Regions from separate parts of the Oceanobacillus phoenicis genome, predicted to be linked through region 2. Evidence: riboswitches for the same ligand, from Rfam matches in the RefSeq annotation. Region 2 holds a riboswitch; each other region holds the start of a gene.

Region 1 (7,181 bases), 790 kb from region 2:
ACGCCAAGATTTCAGCAATGATTTCCCTGAAGTTAACCAATGGTTTAAAAACTGGAAAATGTCTGATGAACAAATTGGTGAGTTAATGAGTTATGTCAATGAAGCAGAAGAAAATGGTCAAGAAGCCATTGCTGGCGCTGAAAAATGGGTCGAAGAGAATAAAGAATTAATTAATGAATGGTTAGAGAAATAAAGAAAAGCAGTCGGTTTTATATTCCGACTGCTTTTTTATACACCTATTCAAGCATCCACTGAGGTTTTCCAAAACCTTGGAATTTGTCATCGATAATTTGTTCAAATTCATCTGATTCCACAATTTCTTTAATATCTTTCACCCACTGTTCTTCCAAATCTTCTGTGTTTACAACAACTCGATTTCGATAATCATCTGGCATATCTTCTAATACTAAGGCATCCAATAAATCCATATCTGCTGAAAGCGCAAAATTCCCTGGTACTGCTGATGCATCCTCAGAATCTACTAATCGTGGTAATTGAGCAGCTTCTACTTCTTGGAACTCAAGATTTTTAGGGTTCTCTACAATATCTTTAGCCGATGCTTTTAAGGGATCTACCTCTTCACTAATTTCAATAAGACCCGCATCCTCCAACATGATTAATGTTCTAGCTAGATTCGTAGGATCATTCGCAATGGTAATCTTACTACCATCTTCAATTGATTCAATACTATCAAAGGAATTAGAATATAATCCCATAGGGGCAGTAGGTACAATGATTACTTCAGATAAATCCATTCCATTTTCCTCTGCGAATGCTTCATAATAAATTTTATGCTGAAAAAGATTAGCATCAATATCCCCATTATGTAATGCATTATTCGGTTGAACGTAATCCGTAAACTCTGTATTATTCACTTCATAACCCATTTCTTCTAGTAATGGTGCAATTGCGTCTATAACCATATCACTATAAGGGCCGACAGTTGCGCCAAATTCAATTGTTTTCTTTTCCCCATCTCCACCTTCAACTTCTTCGCTACCGCAGGCTGCCAATATTGTAACACTAACTAAAATGACTAAGAATAATTTCCACTTCATATTAATTCACTTCTCCATTCTCTATCTTTTATTTACACTCTTTGCAATAAAATCACCTAAATATTGAATGAATTGCACTAGTACAATAAGAACAATAACTGTTGTAAACATCACGGTATCATCATATCGATAATATCCATACCGAATTGCTAAATCACCGATACCGCCTCCTCCAACAGTACCAGCCATAGCTGAATATCCGACTAAACTGATTGCCGTTATAGTAAGTCCACTAATAAAACCAGGTTTTGCTTCTGGATAAACAATATCTTTAATAATTAACCAAGGCGATGCTCCTGTTGCAATTGCAGCTTCAATCACCCCACGGTCAATTTCTCTTGCAGCAGATTCTACGATTCTTGCATAGAAAGGAATAGCTGCAACAGATAATGATACGGATGCTGCTAATGGACCTGTTGTTGTATCGACTAACCATTTTGTAAATGGAAGTAAAAATACAAGTAGTATAATAAATGGAATCGAACGAATTAAATTAACGACAATACCTAACGTAGATTTAATTAGTCTATTTTCTAAAAATAAACCTTGGTCTGTGACATATAATAGAATGCCAATAGGCAGTCCAATAATTAATGCAACAAGTAAACCAAGACCAACCATCAACATGGTCTCTAAGAAAGCTTGGTTTAGCTCAGGAAGTATATCAAAAATACTAGCGAGATGCATATTGAATCACCTCCACTTGCTTCAAGCGTTCTTCTAAGTAACCAATAGCACTACTTATTTCAGAGGATTCTCCGTTTACCTCCATAATGAAAACACCTAATGGTTTATCTTTTATGTATTCTACTTTTCCGTGAAGAATATTTCCGCTTATCTTATGTTGTTGTAACATATCAGATACGACTGATTCAGCAGCTATATCTCCACGAAATTGAAGTTTAAGTAGTGTTCCAGTGCATTGCTTTAACAAAGCTTCCGGTAATTGAAAATCTAGAACTGTCTGGATAAAATCTTTCGTTAATCTCTCAACTGGATTCGCAAAAATGTCATATGTCTTTCCTTTTTCAATGACTTTACCATCTTGCATCACGGCGCAACGATCACAAATTTCTTTTACTACTTCCATCTCATGGGTTATGATGACAATAGTGATACCCATTTCTTCATTTATTCTCTTTAAAAGTTTTAAGATTGATTTAGTTGTACTAGGGTCTAATGCCGATGTCGCCTCATCACAAAGTAACACTTTTGGATTGTTTGCAAGTGCTCTTGCTATACTAACCCGTTGCTTTTGTCCACCACTTAATTGAGAAGGATATTGATTTGCTTTATCTTCTATTCCCACTAATTTCAATAGTTCCAGAGTCCTCTTATTCCGCTCCAACTTGCCAATCCCAGCTGCCTTTAGTGCAAATGAGACATTTTCCACCACTGTTTTGGAAGATACTAAATAGAATCCTTGAAAAATCATCCCCATGGATTGCCTTGCCTTGCGTAACTGTTTACTGTTTAAATCTAACAAGTCAATGCCATCGACAATCACTCTACCTTTTGTTGGTCTTTCCAGTACATTAATACACCGTAAAAGCGTACTTTTACCTGCACCGCTATATCCAACAATGCCATATATTTCCCCTTCATTGATATCAAGGGAAACTTGATCTACCCCAATTACTCTTTTCTTTTTAGTTTCATAGTATTTCTCGATATTTTCCAACTGGATCATCCACAACACACTCCATCAAAAAACCTTCTTTCATTCCGAAAGAAGGTTTTTACATATCATCACCTTATCTTTCAGAATAAAAATTCTGCAGGAAGAAGCACCACTCCTTAAAGGTAGGTTGCTGTGACATCATCGGTCCTGATCCCTCCGTCACTCTGGATAAGTTATTCAATTTTAAATTAAAAATAATAAGAATAATCATAATCTGATAATCCTGATTTGTCAATATGATTATATATTTTTATCTAGTGATTAAAGAGATACAGTTAAACCAAGTTCCATTGATACTAACCATACCATATTACTAATCGTCAATTATATCTAGCTGTAAGAGATTATATACTTTTAAGTAACTTTCAATTACTTCCTCGGTTCCAAATTCGTAGAAAAACGTATGAGTATAATAGCTATAATGAGAATGAGGCTCTTAACATAATTTAGAGCCCCCCTCGCGCTAGTGTTTTATGATGTGTTGTTTAATTTTTAGACAGTTTAAAATTCTCTACTAACTGTTGTAATTCTTCAGCTACAAGTGTTAAATCAGATGCTGAATTTGTAATTTCTTCCATAGAAGCGAGTTGTTCTTGTGTGGATGCTGAAACATTTTCCGCCTCATCTGAAACTGTATCACCAATAGAAGCTACCCCTTCAAATATAGAAGTAAATTGTTTAGTTGCAGTTGAAATTTCTTCAACTTCAGTAGTTACACTCATAATTTGATTCGTTATGGAGTCAACATAACCAGTAATTGTAGAAAATGATTGATCCGCATTATGTGCAATGGTAATTCCTTTTTCAACTTCTGTTGTTGCAGCTTTCATCGAACTCACTGTATTGGCTGTTTCCGACTGAATTGCACTAATCATTGTCTTAATTTGTTCTGCTGATTGAGAAGACATCTCAGCAAGTTTTCTTACTTCATCAGCTACAACAGCAAACCCTTTCCCATGCTCTCCAGCTCTTGCTGCTTCGATTGCAGCATTTAGGGCTAATAAGTTTGTTTGCTCGGAAATATCTGTTATAACATCAATAATTTTACTAATTTCTTCTGATTGATTTCCTAAACCTTCTATATTATTCGATAGTTGATGTGTATTCTCTTTGATAAATTTCATTTGACCTATTGTCGTATTCAGTGCTTTATTTCCTTCATTAACAGCTGATATGGTATTGGTAACTGTATTTGAAACCTCTTTCGAACTTGATTCAATAGTATGAATAGAATCCGTCATTTCCTTAGCTAATTTGGAACTTTGCGTTATATTGTTATTTAGATTACTCATCCCCTCAGCTACTTCTTGTACAGATGAAGAAATTTGTTCTGTTGCTGAAGTATTTTGTTCTGTACTTGCATTCAATTGTTCTGCAGAAGACGCTAAATGATTAGATTTATCTCTTACTTGCAGTATAATTCCATTCAAGTTTTCTCGCATTTTATTGAATGATTGTGCAAGTGTACCTAATTCATCATTTCTATATAAGTTTACCTCATCGCTTAGGTCTCCATGACTTATTGTGTTACTTGCACTTACAAGGTGATAAATCGGTTTAGAAATGGAGCGAATAATAAATATAATTAATACTCCACCAAGTACTAATGCGATTGTAATAACAAATATTGTCGTGTTTAAAATTGGACTCACATTAGATGAAATCTCACTATTAAACATAGCCCCCGCTATCTTCCAACCTGTAATCTCACTTGTAGCAAATGCTAATTGTTTTTCGTCACCTTCAAAAAGATAGCTGAACTTCCCACTTTCTGAATCATATAGTTTGGTGAAAAAATCTTCGGTTGCTTCAGCACCAGCCTCATAATCGGGATGACTAATATAATTTTGTGTTTCATCTAAGAGAAACAAATACCCTTCTTCTCCGATAGTGACTGAATTAATTATATCTGTTAAACTAGCCAGCTCAAGGTTTACTGCCACCACACCATTATTATTCGAAGTAGTTTTGGCAAGAGTCACCACCACTTGATTAGAAGAAGCCGATACATAAGGAGTTGTGACAATTACTTCTCCTTGATTGTCCATCGCTTGTTGATACCAAGGTCGCTCTCTTGGATCATAATCTGGCGGATTTTTAAAGGATGTAGGAAAGTTCATAAACTCCCCCGTTTCCGTCCCTACATATGTTTGTTCAAAAGCTACATCTTTCGCAGTTTGCATATTTTCTAAAATTCTTCCTGTCGCTTCATCTGCATTATCTTCTATATCCGATGGATCAATTGCAGTTGATAAGTATTCGATACTATCCATTTGGTCATTCATAAACTGATCAATTGTTTGTTTCATTATTTCTACGCTCTTTTGGGAAGAGTCTAACATACTTTCCTCAATCTTATTCTTTGCACTTTGGTATGAAGTTGCTCCAATTGCAATACTTGGGATTAATAATATGATAAGAAACGCTATTATTAATCTATTTCTTAAACTTATTGATTTCTTGGTTCTTTTTATCTTCTTCAAGATGTTACCTCCTGCTATAAGTAATTGTGCATTTATGAACTTTATATCGACCAAAAGCACTATAACTTAACAGCAAATACAAAAATAAAAATAATCATAAAAGTCGAATAATTATAGAACCATTACCACTTTTATGTTTCATACGTCTGTTATTTAATTCCTCATCCGGTTTGGTAAAAGAATGATTAACTGGGCCATTACACTTACAACAACTTAACCCATCAACGAATTTAAACTGTTGTTCAGTAAACACTTTTCTCATTGCATACATTCAAGTGTAGAAACTTTATCTTCATTCGACTTATTGCCAGCCATGATTTAACACTCTTTATATATTTAGTAGACCAGCACCTCGCAGCTCTGTTTATTAACCCCTTACCCTTCGACAGATAAATGCCAATGGTTGCTCCCTAAATGTTAATAATCCCTTTATATAAAAAAGACACCCTTGTTGAGGTGTCTTTAACTTCGGTTTCTATTTCCAGCCAACGATGCAATAAGGATCTCCACCCAATCTATGCTACTATAATCAAGTGTTCTAAAATACAAGAGAAACAAACAGAAGAAAATAATATTGAAACCGTCAATTTAAATTATTGAATTATTTAGATAGTATTAGCCAAACATTTCATCAATACCAACAAGTATTTCATCTAGATTATCTACTAGTGGAGAATGTCCACAATTTTTTAAAACACGTAGTGTAGCATTTGGGAGTGACTCAACTGTATTTTTTACATCCTGTAACTTAATGATCCGATCTTGCTCTCCGTAATAGCTCAGTACGGGTACTTGTATACTTTTTATTTTTCCATTGCCTTGAATATAACCATTATGCTCATCGGAAATATTAAAATGAGCAAGAGCCCAATAAATGTCTTCTAGGTTTCGTTGTTTCATTGTTTCTCTAATTAATGATTGAGATATAGACAAAGGAGGCTTCTTATTTGTATAAATACCTATGTTCCACATATTATTTAATGTATTAAAATCGTTATTTTGAATGGCTTTAGAGGGGATTGATATTTCGGGGTCTTGAGCCATCTCAGCTTTACTAGCATAATATTTTCCAGTGCTTGCACCTAATTGATCTTTCTTTTGTAACGGGTCTCCTTTAAGACTTACTGAACTCAAGAGGATCATTCCTTGCACAAAATCTGGATAATCAATAGCGAATTGCAGGCAAATTGGACCACCAGCAGACCAACCAACTAGAAAAATCCTTTTGATATGCATAGAATCTAAAAATTGATGAATGTCATTAGAAAAATCACGAACTGTTTTGATTAGAGTACCGTAAGTACTGTCGCCAAAACCTCTTAAATCAAGTGCATAAACCGTATATGATTTTGGATCAATTTCGTTTAATAATGTTGAATAATGTTCGCTTGAACACATATTACCATGAACCAGCACCACCACTTTTTCTCCATACCCCTTTGTCTGATAAGCAATGACTTCACCGTTATTTAGATTCACTCTTTTCTTAGGCATCTTACTCTCAGCTCCCTTTACTAACATATTATGGTAAAGGATTGTTGTAATCAAACGTAATTATAAATAGTCGATTTTTATTTCGAATTATCGAACCTTTTCAGATTCTCACCTTATTTATCTCCTCTATGTCAATCCCGGCACTTCGTCCTCTTGAAAGGCCTTAACTTGCTTGACGTTTTCCATCGGATTATAATCGAGATACCCTTCCTCGTGCCAAAATTTCGCCATCGTACTAATCGTTCTAGGGCGGATATTAAGGGTATTTACCGACAACCCTACCGTCTTATCTTTACGTCCTTCCGAGTTCTCATAACGGCGTTTCTGCGTTCTTATATACGTTATATAATCACGTATAGTATCCGGTATAATGTCCGATAAGTATCCGACGTGGTTAATATAGTCGCATACTGTTCGAGGACGTACACCCTCCGTTTCCTTTGCACGTAAGAATAAAGTCAACGC
Region 2 (7,181 bases):
CACTCAGTTTTTTCAAAACGTTGTAGGATTTTAATCATTTCTTCAATTAGAGAAATCTCACTCAATGCGGCCATTAGATGATCTTGTGCATGAACCATTAATAAAGACATTTTAATGTTTTCTCCCGTAATCTCTGCTTGAATTAGTTTAGTCTGTGTATTATGTGCCAAATTTAAGGTGCTATGGGCTTCTTTTAATTTTTTTCTCGCAGTTTCTAATTCTCCATTTTGAGCTAATTGGAGTCCCTCATAAGCAATTGCCTTTGCATCTCCACTTTTTGATATCAATTGAAAAATTTCTAATTCTAAATCCATGACATCACCCCTCCTACTTTTATGTATGTTTTCAATAATCATAAAATGAGAACAAGCTTCATAAATTTTAATAACGATTTATTTTTGAAATAAAGTTGGCGACTGATTTTTCCATATTGACAATAATGCGCCAAGGAAGATCATACAAAAGGAGTGGGAGGATGAAGGTATTATTTGTTTGCGCAGGTGGGATGTCGAGTTCGATTGTCGTTAATACACTAAAAAAAGAAGCGGCTAAAATTGGACAAGAACTAGATGTGAAAGCAATAGGTTCTAGTGAAGTGGCGCCTGAATTAGAGAATGGCTGGGATGTAGTGATGGTAGCCCCACAAATTCGTCATCGATTCGACCATATTAAGAAAGAAGCAGATGAGGCAGGTGTTCCTTGTGGAGCAATTCCACCACAGGCCTATACTCCACTCGGCGGACCATTGTTGCTAAAGACAATGAATGAGTTGGTAGAATCATAAAATCATGAGAGGGGTATACATCTATGGGAAAGTTCACCAACTTTTTAGAACATAAAGTATCTAATCCAATGGCAAGGTTAGCGGAACAACGTCATTTATTAGCTATTCGTGATGGAGTCATTTCATCATTGCCGTTTATTATTGTTGGGTCATTTTTTCTAATTATTGCATTTCCACCTTTACCAGAATCATGGATGATTACGCAGTGGGCAACCGAACATGCAGCTGAGATATTAATTCCATATCGAATGACCATGTTTATTATGTCTTTATATGTTGCGTTTGGCATAGGGTATAATCTCGCCCAATCGTATAAGATCGATCCTTTATCCGGTGGTCAAATTGCGGTGGCTTCATTATTACTTACTATTACACCTTCTGTTGTAGAAGAACTTGGATTCGTTATACCAATGCAATACTTAGGAGGGAGCGGTCTCTTTGTCACTATCATTGTATCGATACTTTCGGTGGAGATTTTTCGATTTTGTAAGCAACGGGAAATTACGATTAAGCTCCCTGAAGCAGTGCCAGCCTCTGTCAGTCGTTCCTTTGAGGCATTAATTCCAGTAGCGATTGTTATTTTACTGATGACGTTGATCACTGTAGTAATGGGAGTTAATTTACATGCACTCGTGGAGAGAATGGCGGCCCCACTTGTAACTGCTGGAGACAGTCTATTTGGCATATTAGTTCCTGTATTTTTAATTACCTTTTTTTGGTCCTTTGGGATTCATGGGGTTTCTGTCGTTGGTTCAGTTGCACGTCCGCTTTGGGAAGTGTATTTATTAAATAATGGAGAAGCTGTTGCGTCTGGGGCAGATACATTACCACATATTGCTCCAGAACCTCTTTATCAGTGGTTTATATGGATTGGGGGATCGGGAGCAACGTTAGGTCTCGTTATTGTCATGTTACTTTTTGCAAGATCAAAGTACTTAAAAAATTTAGGCCGCACTGTTGTAGCACCGAGTATTTTTAATATTAATGAGCCAGTAATTTTTGGTTTGCCGATTGTCTTAAATCCTATATTGATAATTCCATTTGTCATAACACCATTAGTTACAGCAACTATTGCGTATTTCGCAACTTCGTGGGGACTTGTTTCACCTACATTTGTAAAAGCTCCATGGACATTGCCGGCACCAGTTGGCGCGTATTTAGCCACAGGAGGGGATTGGCGATCAATCATTCTAGTATTTGTAAATATCGCAATTTCTATTGGAATTTATCTTCCGTTTTTCAAAGTGTACGATCGCAAAATGCTAGATATGGAGAATGGTGAATCGACTCCAATAGATTAATATATTCATCCTACAAAGGGTATCTATTTGTATGAGATCCCTTAAGTTGATTTAGGGAGTGAGGAAGTTGAGAAGTTCTAAAATAATACCACAAATCAGTTTTAAAGGTGTATTCATATTTGTAGGTACTCTCTTTATTGGAACGATAATTCTATCTATGTTGTTGCGACTTATTTTTCAATCAGAGCCACTGATATATTTTCTAAGTGCAGGAATTTCAGCATCTTTAGGCGGAATTATTGTTTTGACAAAAGTAGATGCAAAATCTATTGATCGACCGCTCTTTAAGAAGAGAATCATTCTAGCAATCGTTGTTGGATTTGTCACTAGTGCCTTAATGACATTCGTTTTCGGAGGCGACATACTAGGGTAGTAAAAGTGAATTAGGATTAGAAGTAGTGATATATGAGTCAAGTCATTCTATGTTCCCGTAATCAGAACGGGAGAGGGAATCTGGTAAGATAAAGGCGATTTATGTTCCCGTAATCAGAACGGGAGAGGGAATCTGGTAAGATAAAGGCGATTTATGTTCCCGTAATCAGAACGGGAGAGGGAATCTGGTAAGATAAACGTGATCTATGTTCCCGTAATCAGAACGGGAGAGGGAATCTGGTAAGATAAAGGCGATTTATGTTCCCGTAATCAGAACGGGAGAGGGAATTGGTAAGATAAAGGCGATTTATGTTCCCGTAATCAGAACGGGAGAGGGAATCTGGTAAGATAAACGCGGTTTATGTTCCCGTAATCAGAACGGGAGAGCAAACCCGGTAAGATAAAATAATGTTATGTTACCAAACTACAGTTTGTGCAGTCGAATGAGGGTACATGGTAATTCCCGCCGCTGCTACCGAATACTGAGTAAAGTCTGAGCCAGAATAAATATAAACATCGAGAAAATAGTCCGATGGATTCAAATTTCACATTACATTGAATTAATCGAAAATTAACTATTGACAGTTATTTGCTGGTTCGTTATGCTAATATACAAATCTTACACAACTACATATTTATTTTCCTTATCAAGAGTCGGGGGAGGAACCTGGTCCGTGGATCCCGCAGCAACCAGTTACAGTTAAGTAACATGGTGCTCATTCCAGCAAGCTTATGCTTGATAGATGAGAAAAGTGTTTATGCCCACTAAATGAAACTCTTCCTCATCGGAAGGGTTTTTTCTTTTTACGAAATGGTGTGCTGTGTATAACGAGATAACTATAAACAGCCGAGTACGTTCCGCTCCAGCGCTCTTGATTTCTTCTAAAAGGGTGTAAAGAATAATTGGAACAATGAAACTTTAAATATGACTAAACTGATAAGTTAACTACATTTAGGAGGCGGATCGAAACAGACGTAAAGCCAGACAAACGAAATTTCACAAGAAAAATTAAAACGAAGAGGAGAGTTTATAATGCCAACTACAAAAACAGAGAGTCTTTATAAAAAATCGTATTTTAGTCGAATTCAAGAATTAAAGGAGTTTGCACCAGATGTATTTAATTCGTTCTTTGCTTTCAATAACAAAGCATTAGAAGAAGGGAAGCTTTCGGTCAAGCAAAAAGAATTAATTGCGGTGGCAGTTGCTCATATTACAGGTTGTCCATATTGTATTGAACTTCATGTAGGGAATGTGAAAAAGCAAGGTGCTGATAAAGAAGAAGTGACAGAAGCGATATTTGTTGCTACAGCATTAAAGGCAGGTTCCTCATTAGCACATGGGGTAAATGGCTTAAATGCATACGACGGAAACAGCGATGATGAATTGTATAAAGCCTCCTATTTTAATCGATTAAAAGAACTCGGTGAGACAAGTGAAGATGCTTTCAAAGCCTTCATAAAATTTGATGGAGCTGCATTAAAGGGAGGAAAGCTATCCCTGAAGGAGAAAGAGTTGATTGCAGTGGCTTCTGCTCATACAACTGGGTGTGCATATTGTATTGATTCACATACGAAAAATGCAAAAGAAGCCGGAGCCAGTAAAGAAGAGCTATCAGAAGCAATTTTTGTTGCTGTCGCTCTTAAAGCGGGTTCTGCATTAGCACATAGTGTAAATGCTTTAAATGCATACGATGAATAATAGTTTTCTAGATAACCAAACAATGACGCTTTCTATTAATAACAACAAGGAGTTGAGCATATGGCAAAACAAATTCATTTAAATGGATTCGTGCAAAATTCACCTTCACCTCATTCAACTGGTCTATGGAAACACGACAAGGATCAAGGCACGAACCATAATCGATTAAACTATTGGACGGAAATCGCACAAATTTTAGAGCGTGGTAAATTTGACTCATTATTTATTGCTGATGTGTTAGGGACGTATAGTGTCTATGGGAAAAGTCATGATGCAGCAGCAAGAGGTGCAGTTCAACTTCCTGCACATGACCCTTTACTACCAATTACAGCAATGGCTGCAGTGACTGAGCATCTAGGTTTTGCGCCAACGATTTCTACAACCTATGCTCAACCGTATGTTTTGGCACGACAACTTTCTACATTAGATCATTTAACAGATGGGAGAGTTGGTTGGAATGTTGTAACCTCCTATCTAGAAAGTGAAGCTGTCAATATGGGGCTAACGGAACGGTTGCCAAAAGAATTACGTTACAATCGAGCAGATGAATTTTTAGATGTAGTATATAAGCTTTGGGAGCATAGCTGGGATGAGGATGCGATAATTTATGATCGTGCAAATGATGCTTTTGCTGACCCAGAGAAAGTTCGTTTGATTAATCATAGCGGGGAGTTTTTTAATTTGCCAGGACCGCATTTAATTGAACCTTCACCGCAACGAACACCAGTATTATTTCAAGCTGGAGCATCACCAAAAGGAAGAGATTTTGCAGCGAAACATGCGGAAGCAGTTTTTACAAAGCAAACATCCATTGAATCGTTGAAAAATTATTCAGCTGACATTCGTCAACGTGCTCAAGAAAAAGGTAGAAATAAAGATGACGTTAAGATATTTCCAATGATGTTACCGATAGTTGGTTCAACAGAAGCAGAGGCGATTGCGAAGTATGAGGACTTCGTAAATCATATTAGCTATGAGGGTACTGCCTCCTTACTTTCAGGACATACAGGAATTGACTTTTCCGAGTATGATCCAGATCAATATATTGAAGATATTGAAACAGAAGCAGTCCAAGGAAATCTAGACTTGTATACGAAGGATCCGCATCGTAAATGGACATTACGTGAGGCAATAAAAAATCATGGCCTTGGAAATGGATGTCCAAAGTTTGTTGGTACTCCAGAACAGATTGCTGATCAAATTGAAAAGTGGGCAATTGAAGGTGATATAGATGGATTTAATGTTGCATTAGCAACTTCTCCGGATACGTTCCGTGATTTTGTTGATCATGTAGTTCCGGTGTTACAAGAACGCGGTATCTATCGCAAGGAGTATGAAGGCACTACATTACGTGAAAATTTCTTTGGGAAAGGGAAGCAACGTTTGTCAGAAAACCATATAGCGAAGCAACTTGGTACAGTTCGCAATTAATGGGAAAACAAAAATCATGCCACTTTCGTTGACATGAAGACCTTCATTTACATTAAGTTCGGAAAAAGGGAGTGGAAAAGCAGATGATCACATTTTATTTTATTGGAGTTGTCGTTTTCTGGATAATTGGCTTGATTGTCTGGAATAAAATCTACCCAAAGGGAACGAAGGAGGATACGAATGCTGACAGATAATCAAACGACTCTTGCGTGGATCATCGGAGCATGTATGGTCGGTTATTTTTTGCTCATCACTTGGTTTGGTAAACGTGGAGCTAAATATAGTCGTTCCATGAAGGGTTTTTCCATTGCTAAAGGTAAGGTAAGTCCATGGATAATTGGAATTAGTTTTGGAGCAACCTATTCTAGTGCTAATTTATTTATAGGTGTTCCTGGCTGGGCGTATATGTATGGTACATCTGTACTTTGGTATACATTAGGATGTTTTGGAGTCACATGGATTGGCCTATTGCTTATAACGAAAAAGTTTTGGAAACAGGGTCAAAAGAATGAAGGTAGTTTAACACTACCACAATGGCTAGGCAATCGATATAATAGTAAAGCCTTACAAGTGATTGTAGCGTTATTAATTCTATTTAACATCTATTATATTGTTGCCCAAAACGTAGGATTAGCAACGATGTTTGAAACAATTATAGGAATTCCATATTATTGGGGAATCCTGTTTGGAGTCACATTGACAATTTTATATATTAGTATGGGTGGAGCGTATGCACAATTGATTACAGATGGGATTCAAGGTATTGTGATGTCCGTTATTTCCGTTCTACTTTTTATCTCTCTTTTCTGGACAATTGGAGGAGGATGGGGAACTTTAGACAACCTAACTGGACAATTAAATAATGCTGATCCTGCATTAACTGCTCCGACTGCTGCCGGTAGTCCATTTTATAGTGGGTTCGCCATCATGGCAATACAATGGTTTTTGCTTAGTTTCGTTCTTCTCCCACAATTAATGAATAAAGTATTATCTGTTGGGAAAAAGGAAGATCTTCGTAAATTTACATTATCGGCAGGAGTAACATTATTTTTCTTATCTACTTTCTCTGTGTTCGCTGGTTTAGCAGCAAGAGTTCTAATTCCAGGTTTATCATCATCCGATAGTGCCGTTCCTGCATATGTATTGGAGTACTTCCCTACAGTATTGATTGTACTGATTGTGGTTGGTATAGTATCTGCTATTCTATCAACAACAGATAGCTTGTATCTAGGAATCACGACTAGCATAGGAAATGACATTTATAAAGTAATTGTCGCTCCTTTGCTTTATAAAAACAAAGATGTATCAGCGAAGCAAATCGACCGGAAGGCAGTCCGAGTAGCCCGAATTGCGTTGTTTATTATCGGACTACTTTCGTTATATATGTCCTTTAATCGACCAGAATCTCTTTCGTTATTGCTACAGTTTGGGACATCGGCAATTATTAGTGGTGTAGTTGCGCCGTTAACATTAAGTTATTTCTGGAAAAAAGCAAATCGTGTTGGGGCAATTGCTTCAGTAATCGTCGGGGCGAGTAGCTTCATGATTCTTACTGGTTTTGGGATTCAAGACCATGTTTTTACCGCATTGCTAT
Region 3 (7,181 bases), 500 kb from region 2:
AGGCTCGTGCAAAAGATCTAATGGATGCTTTTGAGGATCCAGAAATAAAAGCAATTATTTCTAACATAGGCGGTGACGATAGTATTCGTCTATTACCATATATTGATTTCGATGTGATTCACAAAAATCCTAAAATATTCTTAGGGTATTCGGATACAACTATATCTCATTTCTTCTGTTATAAAGCAGGAATATCCTCCTTTTATGGACCATCTATCATGGTTGATTTCGCTGAGAATGTAGAAATGGATCCGTTCACTATCAAACATATCCATAAAACATTATTCTCGAACGAAGTAATTGGAGATATCGAACCACCTGAGCGTTGGACAAGTGATTTCCTAGAATGGGATATTAAAAATAAAGACACGAAGCGAACGACCTACCCTAATAAACCGTATGAGATTCTACAAGGAGAAGGTATTATACAAGGACGTTTAATTGGTGGATGTATTGACTCCTTGGAAAGTATAAAAGGGACGAAGCTTTGGCCAGAAATCGAACACTGGAAAGATACCATATTATTTATTGAAACTTCTGAGGAAGAACCGAAACCGGATCTTCTCGCTCGTTGGTTACAAAATTATGCTACACAGGGCATACTTCAAAGTGCGAATGGAATTATCTTTGCAAAACCGCATGGAGAAACCTATTACGAAGAATATAAACAAGTTATTACAAATGTATTAAAAGAAAATGGTCTATCCACACTACCTGTTCTTTATAATGTAAGTTTCGGGCATAGTGAACCAAAAGCAACACTTCCATTTGGTCGTATGGCAGGAATTAACTGTAATCAAGCTACTTTCTCTATTATGGAAAGCGCTGTGCAGGAATAAATCGGTGAATCGTATATACTAATCAGAAAATATTTTCTATTACTAATAAATCGTTTCACTTCATAAATTTGACATAATTATAGTAAAATAAGGTGACCGACTTCATAGAAAAGGGAGCTTAGATGATGAGGAAGTTTGCAGAGAAGTTATTACTACAAAATCAACATCAAAAAGAAGAGGAGCTTTGGAAGTGACGAAGCTAATCATTCCCGAAGAAGATATCATTCTTGCTGTATGTATATATATTGCTCGACAACGAGAAATCGAGCCAGGTGAAGTTAAAGTTGAACTTTTTTATGATGATTATTCCGGTTTCTCTGCAGAAATAACCACTGTATTCGGCAAACAAGAAATTGTAACAAAACATATTATTTCCGCTCTACGAGAATGGATTAAAGAAAATTTACATGCAAATCCATATGCTGGACTAAAGCTTGATTTAAATCGGACAAATGGTATTTATGCAAGACTCCGGAGTGAAGATGATTAGTATAAGTTCACATTTGCTATACTCGGAATATTTATCAGAATAATTTTATTTTTAAAACCATATTGACTTAATTTAATTTATCCTCTAGAATTACTTTCAATATAACAACTAAATATTTTACGTTTTTTCTTATCTAGAGAGATTGAGGGATCAGGCCCTATGACATCTCGGCAGCGGATTCTTTTGTTAAAGAATACTGTGCCAATTCCTGCAAATGCAATTAGCATTTGGAAGATGAGAAATGATGGCTTCTACATCTATACATATGGTTTAGAATCCCTCTTTTCTTGTCTTTCAAGAAAAGAGGGATTTTTTATTTTATCATTTGGTGAGGGGTTAAGACATGATTGAATTTCAGAATGTAACTAAAACATTCACACTTGGAAAAAGAAAAGTGGAGGCTGTAAAAGAAGTCTCTCTAACGATTGAGAAAGGAGATATTTATGGAATCATCGGATTCAGCGGCGCCGGAAAAAGCACTTTGCTTCGATTAGTAAATATGCTCGAACGGCCCACCGAGGGATCGGTACATATCCAAGGAACAGATGTTGGTAAATTATCCGCCAAGCAATTACGGGAGCGCAGAAGAAATATAGGAATGATCTTTCAAAACTTCAATTTATTCCAATCACGGACAGTCGCTGGAAATATTGCATACCCGCTTAAACTTGCGGGTACATCAAAAAGTGAAGTAAACAAAAGGGTTTCTGAACTACTACAATTCGTCGGTTTATCCGATAAAGCAAAAGATTACCCAGATCAGTTATCAGGTGGCCAAAAGCAACGCGTTGGTATTGCAAGAGCTCTCGCCACATCCCCCGATATTTTAATATGTGATGAAGCAACCTCTGCTTTAGATCCAAATACAACATCGGATATCTTGAAATTATTAAAAAGAGTAAATCGAGATTTAAGTATAACCATTCTACTTATCACCCATGAAATGGGAGTTATTCAATCGATATGTGACAAAGTGGCTGTTATGGAAGAAGGCAAAGTCATTGAGCATGGGAACGTGTTTGATACCTTTACAAACCCTTCTCACGAAACAACTAAACGATTTATTCGTTCAGTACAACAAGAACTTCCATCTGAGAAGGTGCTAAAAGAATGGACGGAAGCTGGTGGAGGTAATCTTTATCGTGTTTTATTTAAAGGCGAAAGAGCCACTGACCCTATCTTATCGAGTATAACGCGGAAACATAACATCGACTTTAATATCGTATATGGATCTGTCCGGGAACTACAGGAAAAATTATTTGGAAATCTCATTGTCTCTTTTGGAGGAGACGAACAGCAAGTTCAACAAGTTATTCATGAATTAGAAACGATTGTTGATATGGAGGAGGTGTATACACATGGGAGTTGATTGGAGTACATTTTGGCCACGAATTGTAGAGGCAACCGGAGAAACATTGCTCATGGTCACCGCAACTTTATTTTTTGGTTCCATTCTAGGTATATGCATGGGTTTATTACTATTTGTGACACGTGAAAACAACATATTAGAAAACAAGATTATCTTTAACGTATTGAACTTTATTATTAATATCATTCGTCCTATCCCATTTATCATTTTTCTAGTAGCAATCTCACAAGTTACCAGACTCGTCATTGGCACGACAATAGGAACTGCTGCCGCAATCTTCCCGATGACAATTGTTGCTAGTTTTACAATTGCTAGAGTAGTAGAAAATAATCTCGTTAGCATCGACCCTGGAGTTATCGAAGCTGCTAAAGCAATGGGTGCCAGTCCAGTAAAAATTATTTCCACTGTATTAATTCCCGAAGCGCTAGGACCATTAATTCTAGGACTTACATTTGTATCTATTTCGTTAATCGACTTCTCTGCTGTAGCAGGTACAGTTGGTGGCGGTGGTCTTGGACATATCGCGATGACATATGGCTATCAGCGATTCGACGGCAGCGTTATGCTCGTCACCGTAATCATACTTATCATTATGGTTCAAGTAGCTCAATGGCTCGGTAATACTATTTCCAAAAAAATTATGCGTCGTTAAATCAAACTATATTAGGAGGAGTATCATATGAGAAAATCATTTATTTTACTAGCATTATTCAGTTTTATATTATTTTTAGCAGCTTGTGGAAGTGATGAGGCAAAAGCTGGAGATGATGAAGTTACTGTAAAAATTGGAGTAAATGGTGCCGATGGAGTTCAATGGCCCCTTCTTAAAGAAAAAGCAGCAGAAGAAGGAATCAACATCGAACTTATCGAGTTTGCTGATTATACATTGCCGAACAACGCCTTAGCTCAGGGAGATATTGATATCAATGCTTTCCAACACATTGCTTTCTTAGGGCAATATGTGAAGGAAAGTGGTGAAGACATTGTTCCCATTGGATCTACTGTTCTTGCACCAATTGGATTATATTCCGAAAAGATCAGTGATGTTTCTGAATTGCAAGAAGGAGACAAAATTGCCATTCCAGATGATCCATCTAACCAAGCTCGCTCCTTACGCGTATTAGAGAGTGCCGGATTACTTACATTAAATGATAATTTTGGAATGTTCGGTGACCCTTCGCAAATAGAAGAAAACCCGTTGAATTTAGAAATCATTCCAATGACAGCACAACAAACTGCCCATGTACTGCCAGATGTCGCTGCATCTGTGATCAACAATGGTGTAGCTGGTCAAGCAGGCTTTGAACCAGGTGAAGATCCAATTTATATTGAAGATGCAGATGGAGAAGCAACACACCCTTACGTCAATATTATCGCAACACGTGCAGAAGACAAAGATAATGAAGTTTACCAGCGTATCGTAGAACTATATCAAGAAGAGGATATTGAGCAAGCCATTAAAGATGATACCAACGGTGGGTCTTTCTTAGTGAAATTAACGCAAGAACAGTTAGATAAAGCCTTTGAACAATTAAAAAAACAACAATAATACATGAGGAGGAAACAAAATGAGTATTGTTCAATCACGTCAAGAAGCTATCTTTCAAAATATCGAGGAAAATAAAGACAAATATATTCAAATTAGTCAGGACATTCATGCACAGCCAGAGATTGGAAATGAAGAATTTTATGCAAGTTCGAAGTTAATCCAAACACTAGAAAATGCAGGTTTCACTGTTGAATCAGCAGTTGCAGGACATAAGACGTCCTTTTTCGCATCCAAAGATAGTGGCAAAGAAGGTCCAACGATTGCTTTTCTCGCAGAGTATGATGCGCTCCCTGGAATCGGGCATGCTTGTGGACACAATATTATTGGTACAACCAGCGTTGCAGCTGCTATCGGCTTAGCTGAATCCCTTTCAGAAACTGCAGGCCGTGTCGTGGTATTAGGTACACCTGCTGAAGAAGGTGGCCCAAACGGAAGCGCTAAAGGTAGTTTTGTAAAACATGGTCTTTTAAAAGATATTGATGTGGCACTTATGCTCCATCCATCCGGAAAAACAAGTTTAACAAGTGAAACATTAGCAGTAGATCCTTTAGAATTCCATTTCTATGGGAAGCCTGCTCATGCATCTGGAGCTCCAGAAAAAGGGATCAATGCATTAGACGCTGTTATTCAACTATTTAATGGAATTAACGCTCTACGCCAACAACTTTCAAGTGATGTTCGAATTCATGGCATTATAACACATGGCGGAGATGCTCCAAATATTATACCAGAATATGCAGCAGCTCGTTTTTATATTAGAGCTGAATCTTGGGTCAAAACGGAGGAAACTGCTGAAAAAGTCCGTGCTATCGCAAAAGGTGCGGCACTTGCTACTGGTTCAACTGTTAAAGTGGAACGATTCCAAAATGAAGTAAAAGATTTTGTGCTTACAAATACACTAGACAATGTTTTAAAGAAAGAGTTAGAAAAACAAGGTGAAACCGTTGTTACAGAGCAAAAGAAAGGAAAAGGCTCGACAGATGCAGGTAACATTAGCTACGAAGTACCGACCGCCCATGGCCATATTAAAATTGGTGAAGATAATTTAATTGGGCACACAGTCGAGTTTAGAGAAGCCGCAAAATCGGACGCTGGTAACGAAGCTATTATAACAGGAGCTAAAGCCCTAGCTTCTACGGGATACCGTTTATTAACAGACAGCGAACTCCTTCACAGAGTACGTCAGTCACATGAACAAGGACTGGCTGAAAAACAATAAAAAAATATGTGGCAAAGTATATATTCAAAAGACAAATCCGAATGAATTAATTTTAATAACCCGCTTCAGAAATATACAGCGCTTATCCTAAGGCGGCTGCTGAGCCTCCGGATGCTACGCATTCGGGGGTCTCAACTAGGCCTGCTTCCTACAGGACAAAGAAGACTTCGACAACATTACATCGCACGCAGAAAATCGATTTGTATTTTCAAGGAGTCTTCGTATATTTCTTACGCTTATTCTGAATATCATACATCTTTTTGTCTCAATTTCATAATTGTTAAGTTTCATTTAAAAACTACCTTGTTCGGATTATAGTAATAACTTCGCTTTGATTGTAATGGAAGAAAGCGACTCCTGCTAAGAATAACAGAGCTTGAAGAACCATTTGAAAAGTGTTCCACTTTTCAAGTTAGATGAAGCCGTCCCTATGGTCAACGTTCGTCAGTAATGAAAATCAGAACAGCTAACATTCGGATTTTACATAAAATATCCTTTTATGACTCTTTTACAAAACTGTTTGTTATACCCCAACTCACTTATTTCATTTACCACCCTCTAACTTCATGAAATTAGAGGGAATATTAACAATATCGGTCATCATTTCTATTATATTGGTTAGTGAAATACAAAAATTTAATCCTTACGTTCTAACCCTCCTCCCTTTCATCATATATTGAAAAATAGCTTGGACTTTTGAAAGGGGGAGTAAGTTGGAATTAATTGAAGTAGTAATACAAATACTCCTTATTAATATCTTACTCAGCGCGGACAATGCAATCGTTATTGCTATGGCGAGTAGAAATCTTCCTACACATTTACAAAGTAAAGCAATTTGGTGGGGAACTTTTGGTGCTATTGCCATGCGAATTCTATTCGTATTCTTAATGATTCACTTGTTCCAAATGCCTTTTATCCAATTAATTGGTGGAATTCTTTTGTTATTTGTTTCCTATAAGTTATTAGTGGACAAGCAAGACTACGATAATATGAAAAGTGGTGAATCATTACAAGAAGCTGTATCCATCATTATCTTCGCTGATGTTGTAATGAGCCTTGATAATGTACTTGCTATTGCCGCTGTCGCAAATAGCGATTTACTTCTTGTTATCGCTGGGATTATTCTAAGTATCCCCATCATCCTAACGGCAAGTGAATTTATTTTAAAATTAATTCATAAATTCCCTGTTATTATTTATTTTGGCGCAGGATTACTCGCATGGACTGCAGGAAAGATGTTATTGAAAGAACCGTGGATTCAACAATTTTTCTCACCTGTTGGTAACCAGGAATTTATCTCGCTAATCGGACTGACATTAATAGTTTTAATGGTTGGTGGTTGGAGAAGGAAACAAATACATGTGAGAAAATAAAATAAGCACCTTGCTAAGAATAATTTATTCAAGCAAGGTGCTTATTCAATTGGAATTATCTTGTCTATCTCTTCTTTTTGTTGCTTTATTTTCAAAACGACAATCTTTCTTTTATTCGGTTACTTGCTTTGGTAGGTTTTTGCTTTTATAAATAAAAGAATGGTGATAATCGTTCCAATTGTTCCAAAACTAAATAGGATTATTTGTATCGAAATATCCATCGCTGTTAATCCAGATACTATCGCATATGCCAACGGATCAAACCCGTTCATCGCTAAAAATATAATACTCATTACCCTTCCCATAATATGGTCCTCCGTAAGTTCTTGCGCTGCAGTAAAA

Evidence for each region. Region 2 has a riboswitch for S-adenosylmethionine ahead of ABC346_RS08105 (carboxymuconolactone decarboxylase family protein). Riboswitches for the same ligand answer to the same signal wherever they lie in the genome.
Region 1: it holds a riboswitch for S-adenosylmethionine, as region 2 does, so the genes downstream of both, ABC346_RS11875 (methionine ABC transporter ATP-binding protein) here and ABC346_RS08105 (carboxymuconolactone decarboxylase family protein) in region 2, are expected to answer to the same signal.
Region 3: it holds a riboswitch for S-adenosylmethionine, as region 2 does, so the genes downstream of both, ABC346_RS05945 (methionine ABC transporter ATP-binding protein) here and ABC346_RS08105 (carboxymuconolactone decarboxylase family protein) in region 2, are expected to answer to the same signal.

The regions. Positions count from the first base shown of each region.
Region 1 is NZ_JBDFME010000001.1:2,398,025-2,405,205, reverse strand. It holds gene ABC346_RS11890 (glycine betaine ABC transporter substrate-binding protein) at 1-193, shown strand, start outside; gene ABC346_RS11885 (MetQ/NlpA family ABC transporter substrate-binding protein) at 237-1,058, opposite strand; gene ABC346_RS11880 (methionine ABC transporter permease) at 1,080-1,745, opposite strand; gene ABC346_RS11875 (methionine ABC transporter ATP-binding protein) at 1,732-2,748, opposite strand; SAM riboswitch class I at 2,810-2,914, opposite strand; gene ABC346_RS11870 (methyl-accepting chemotaxis protein) at 3,225-5,222, opposite strand; gene phaZ (intracellular short-chain-length polyhydroxyalkanoate depolymerase) at 5,838-6,716, opposite strand; gene ABC346_RS11860 (hypothetical protein) at 6,843-7,181, opposite strand, start outside.
Region 2 is NZ_JBDFME010000001.1:1,605,529-1,612,709, forward strand. It holds gene ABC346_RS08085 (PTS lactose/cellobiose transporter subunit IIA) at 1-314, opposite strand, end outside; gene ABC346_RS08090 (PTS sugar transporter subunit IIB) at 476-784, shown strand; gene ABC346_RS08095 (PTS sugar transporter subunit IIC) at 808-2,085, shown strand; gene ABC346_RS08100 (hypothetical protein) at 2,153-2,458, shown strand; SAM riboswitch class I at 3,099-3,207, shown strand; gene ABC346_RS08105 (carboxymuconolactone decarboxylase family protein) at 3,491-4,156, shown strand; gene ABC346_RS08110 (LLM class flavin-dependent oxidoreductase) at 4,217-5,587, shown strand; gene ABC346_RS08115 (sodium:solute symporter family transporter) at 5,768-7,181, shown strand, end outside.
Region 3 is NZ_JBDFME010000001.1:1,105,353-1,112,533, reverse strand. It holds gene ABC346_RS05955 (S66 family peptidase) at 1-839, shown strand, start outside; gene ABC346_RS05950 (YxcD family protein) at 1,030-1,329, shown strand; SAM riboswitch class I at 1,456-1,570, shown strand; gene ABC346_RS05945 (methionine ABC transporter ATP-binding protein) at 1,673-2,698, shown strand; gene ABC346_RS05940 (methionine ABC transporter permease) at 2,688-3,350, shown strand; gene ABC346_RS05935 (MetQ/NlpA family ABC transporter substrate-binding protein) at 3,378-4,247, shown strand; gene ABC346_RS05930 (M20 family metallopeptidase) at 4,267-5,466, shown strand; gene ABC346_RS05925 (TerC family protein) at 6,180-6,839, shown strand; gene ABC346_RS05920 (MFS transporter) at 6,959-7,181, opposite strand, start outside.